Regions from separate parts of the Streptomyces sp. Tek67B01 genome, predicted to be linked through region 2. Evidence: predicted binding sites of a transcription regulator. Region 2 holds the regulator's gene; the other holds the start of a gene.

Region 1 (2,467 bases), 1.8 Mb from region 2:
TCACGTGCGGCTCCGTCGAGCCCACCACGAACGCGCCGCCCGCCGCCATGACCAGGCCGCAGACGATCCAGCTGGTGCGTTCCGTGGCCACGTACAGCATCACCACGAACACGCCGAAGAAGATGAGCGACGTCCCCAGGTCGCGCTCGAAGACCAGTACCAGCAGGGACACGATCCACACGGTGACGATCGGCCCGAGCTGGCGCATCGGCGGCAGCCGCATGCCAAGGAACCTGCGGCCGGTCAGGGCCAGCGAGTCGCGGTGCACGACCAGGTACCCGGCGAAGAACACCGCGATCATGATCTTCACGAACTCGCCGGGTTGGAGCGAGAACCCGAACAGGATGATCCAGCGCTTCGCGCCGTAGGTGTCCGCGCCGAAGAAGGCCGGGGCGATGAGCAGCACCAGCGCGACGGCCATCGTGATGTAGATGAAGCGCTGCAACAGCCTGTGGTCGCGCAGCAGTGCCACCACCAGCAGACAGGCCGCGACCCCGACCACGGTCCACATCAGTTGGCCGGGCGCGTTGGCGTCGGAGCCGTACCGCTCGATGTACCCCTGGTCGAGACGGTGGATGAGGACGAGCCCGAGCCCGGTCAGCAGCATGGCGAGCGGGAAGATCAGCGGATCGGCGTACGGCGCGAACCGGCGGATGCCCAGGTGCCCCACCAGCGCGAGCAACGACAGGCTGATCGTGAAGCCCGTGAGCTGGGGCGGCAGCACGCCGTTCATGGCAAGACCGGCCCCGGCGTGGCCGAAAACGGCGATGCCGATGACGAGGACGAGCAGCAATGCTTCGGTACGACGGCGGGCGCCGGCGATCGTCAGCGGCCTCAGTCCCCGCACGGGAGGCCTTCGCCGTCGCTATTGGGGCGTTTTATCTTCATATCCACTACGACGAGGAACCCCTGACGATGGTTCCTGGAGGCCTGGCCGGGGCGGTCCGGAAGGGGGCGATCCACAATCCGTCGGGTGGCGTGTTGGCACTCCGCTTGACCGAGTGCTAATCGCCGGAATAGTCTCGCACCTGGCACTCGCCCCTGGTGAGTGCCAACACAGCGACAGGCAGGTCCGGCACCCGCGACGACGGATCGACCTGGTCGCCACCTCAGACAGTTAACCCCGGATCTCCGAAGGGGGAGGTCGGATCGTGACGACCGCCAGCTCCAAGGTTGCCATCAAGCCGCTTGAGGACCGCATTGTGGTCCAGCCGCTCGACGCCGAGCAGACCACGGCCTCCGGCCTGGTCATCCCGGACACCGCGAAGGAGAAGCCCCAGGAGGGCGTCGTCCTTGCGGTCGGTCCGGGTCGCTTCGAGGACGGCCAGCGTCTCCCGCTGGACGTCAGCGTCGGCGACATCGTGCTGTACAGCAAGTACGGCGGCACCGAAGTGAAGTACAGCGGCGAGGAGTACCTCGTCCTCTCGGCCCGCGACGTGCTCGCGATCGTCGAGAAGTAAGACACTTCTCCAGTTTTGCTTTGAGCTGCGCCCCTGGTCACCCTGCTGATGCCGGGGGGCGAGGGGCGTGGTTCGTTCTAGGCGGTGGCGGTCGCGGTGAGCGGCCGAGGATCGCAACGAGAGGACTGAACCGCTCCCATGCCGAAGATTCTGAAGTTCGATGAGGACGCCCGTCGCGCCCTTGAGCGCGGTGTGAACAAGCTTGCCGACACGGTGAAGGTGACGATCGGCCCCAAGGGCCGCAACGTCGTCATCGACAAGAAGTTCGGCGCCCCCACCATCACCAACGACGGTGTCACCATCGCCCGCGAGGTCGAGCTGGACGACCCGTACGAGAACCTGGGCGCGCAGCTCGTGAAGGAGGTGGCGACCAAGACCAACGACATCGCGGGTGACGGCACCACCACCGCCACCGTGCTGGCCCAGGCGCTGGTCCGCGAGGGTCTGCGCAACGTCGCCGCCGGCGCCTCCCCGGCCGCCCTCAAGAAGGGCATCGACGCCGCCGTCAAGGCCGTGTCGCAGGAGCTCCTCGCGACCGCCCGCCCGATCGAGGACAAGTCCGACATCGCCGCCGTGGCCGCGCTCTCCGCGCAGGACCAGCAGGTCGGCGAGCTCATCGCCGAGGCGATGGACAAGGTCGGCAAGGACGGTGTCATCACCGTCGAGGAGTCCAACACCTTCGGCCTGGAGCTGGAGTTCACCGAGGGCATGGCCTTCGACAAGGGCTACCTCTCGCCGTACATGGTCTCCGACCAGGAGCGTATGGAGGCCGTCCTCGACGACCCGTACATCCTGATCCACCAGGGCAAGATCTCCTCCATCCAGGACCTCCTGCCGCTGCTGGAGAAGGTCATCCAGGCCGGCGCCTCGAAGCCGCTGCTGATCATCGCCGAGGACGTCGAGGGCGAGGCCCTGTCGACCCTGGTCGTCAACAAGATCCGTGGCACCTTCAACGCCGTCGCCGTCAAGGCCCCCGGCTTCGGTGACCGCCGCAAGGCGATGCTCCA
Region 2 (2,467 bases):
ACCGCGTCCGGGCCGGCCTGGGGTTCGCCCGACTCCTCCACGAGGTCCCCGCAGAAGACGACCTCCCGCTCACCGGGCACGAAGACCGCCAGATCGTGCCGCGTGTGCCCCGGCCCGACGTTCGCCAGCAGCACCTGCACCCCGCCGAGCTCCAGCGTCCACTCGCCCGACACCAGGTTCCGCGGCGTCGCAAGCAGCTCCGCGGCCTCGGTGGCCTCCGCCTCCGCCAAGCCGTGCCGGACCGCGTCCTCCCGCAGGGCTTCCCGGTCACTGGCGAGGTGGGCGTCCAGCCCGACCGCGCCGTAGAACTCGGCCCCCGAGAAGGCCGAGCCGCCCAGCACGTGATCGAAATGTCCGTGCGTGAATGCGATATGGGTCACGTGCCGGCCGGTCAACCGCTCGGCCTGGGCCCGCACGTCCACGCCTTCGCGGACGCACGAGCCGGGGTCGATCAGAAGGACCGACTCGTCCCCAACCACCAGCCCCACCGTGCAGTCCCACACCGGTAGTCGGCGCCGCCCGGCCCGCCCGGTCAGCCGCTCCCAGCCCGCCTCTTCCCAACGCACGTCCATGCGGGGACGCTACCCTGACGGGCCGCCCTTGCCTCCGGCGTACTGCCCGGCCGTACACTGACCGGGGGATCTCTGGCACTCGGATACGCAGAGTGCCAACACGGCCGCCCCGGGCCGACCGGAATCGACCGCAGCGACGACCCACCGCACTGGAGGTGTGCACGAGTGCTCAGCGAACGCAGGCTCGAGGTGTTGCGCGCCATCGTCCAGGACTACGTGGGGACGGAGGAACCGGTCGGGTCCAAGGCGCTCACCGAGCGCCACCGGCTCGGCGTCTCCCCGGCGACGGTCCGCAACGACATGGCCTTGCTGGAGGAGGAGGGCTACATCGCCCAGCCCCACACCAGCGCCGGACGCATCCCCACCGACAAGGGCTATCGGCTCTTCGTCGACAAGCTGGCGGGGGTCAAACCGCTGTCGACGCCCGAGCGCCGGGCCATCCAGAACTTCCTCGACGGCGCGGTCGACCTCGACGACGTCGTCGGGCGCACCGTGCGACTGCTCGCGCAGCTCACCCGGCAGGTGGCCGTGGTGCAGTACCCGAGCCTGACCCGCTCCACCGTCCGGCACGTGGAGTTGCTGTCGCTGGCACCCGCGCGCCTGATGCTGGTGCTGATCACGGACACCGGGCGGGTCGAGCAGCGGCTCGTCGACTGCCAGACCCCCTTCGCGGAGACGTCGCTCGCCGACCTGCGGGCACGCCTCAACAGCAGGGTCGTCGGCCGTCGGTTCACCGACGTACCGCCGCTCGTGCAGGACCTTCCGGACTCCTTCGAGGCCGAGGACCGGGCGACGGTCAAGGCCGTCCTCGCGACCCTGCGGGAAACGCTGGTGGAGGAGGCGGAGGAACGGCTGATGATCGGCGGTACCGCCAACCTCACGCGCTTCGGACATGATTTCCCCCTGACGATCAGGCCGGTGCTGGAAGCGCTGGAGGAGCAGGTCGTGCTCCTCAAGCTGCTGGGCGAGGCCAGTGAGTCGGGGATGGCCGTGAAGATCGGGCATGAGAATGCCTACGAGGGACTGAACTCCACGTCCGTCGTCTCGGTCGGTTACGGTTCGGGCGGCGAAGCAGTCGCCAAACTCGGCGTGGTCGGACCGACCCGCATGGACTACCCCGGAACGATGGGAGCGGTACGCGCAGTGGCACGTTACGTCGGACAGATCCTGGCGGAGTCGTAAGTGGCCACGGACTACTACGCCGTTCTCGGCGTGCGCCGCGACGCATCGCAGGACGAGATCAAGAAGGCCTTCCGTCGCCTGGCGCGCGAACTCCACCCGGACGTGAATCCGGACCCGAAGACGCAGGAGCGCTTCAAGGAGATCAACGCGGCCTACGAGGTCCTCTCGGACCCGCAGAAGAAGCAGGTCTACGACCTCGGCGGCGACCCGCTGTCCTCCTCGGGCGGTGGCGGCGGCGCGGGCGGATTCGGTGCGGGTGGCTTCGGCAACTTCTCCGACATCATGGACGCCTTCTTCGGCCAGGCCTCGCAGCGCGGGCCGCGCTCGCGCACCCGCCGGGGCCAGGACGCCATGATCCGCCTCGACCTGGAACTGGACGAGGCGGCCTTCGGGACCACCAAGGACATCCAGGTCGACACGGCCGTCGTCTGCACCACCTGCTCCGGTGAGGGCGCCGCACCCGGCACCTCCGCGCAGACGTGTGACATGTGCCGCGGACGCGGCGAGGTGTCGCAGGTCACCCGGTCCTTCCTGGGCCAGGTCATGACCTCGCGGCCCTGCCCGCAGTGTCAGGGCTTCGGTACCGTCGTCCCCACCCCGTGCCCCGAGTGCGCGGGCGACGGCCGGGTCCGCTCCCGCCGCAGCCTCACCGTCAAGATCCCGGCGGGCGTCGAGAACGGCACCCGCATCCAGCTGGCGGGCGAGGGCGAGGT

What was found. The regulator HrcA, encoded in region 2, represses chaperone genes, less so after heat shock. The targets are predictions, from matches to a motif close to TTNGCACTCNGNNNNNCNGAGTGCNAA.
Region 1: the regulator HrcA is predicted to act here: its motif matches at 982-1,008, upstream of groES (co-chaperone GroES).

The regions. Positions count from the first base shown of each region.
Region 1 is NZ_JBUYUY010000001.1:3,016,006-3,018,472, reverse strand. Features, by position in the region: gene ACV7NM_RS13365 (FtsW/RodA/SpoVE family cell cycle protein) at 1-847, opposite strand, end outside; gene groES (co-chaperone GroES) at 1,152-1,460, shown strand; gene groL (chaperonin GroEL) at 1,599-2,467, shown strand, end outside.
Region 2 is NZ_JBUYUY010000001.1:4,797,422-4,799,888, forward strand. Features, by position in the region: gene ACV7NM_RS21515 (MBL fold metallo-hydrolase) at 1-572, opposite strand, end outside; gene hrcA (heat-inducible transcriptional repressor HrcA) at 738-1,754, shown strand; gene dnaJ (molecular chaperone DnaJ) at 1,755-2,467, shown strand, end outside.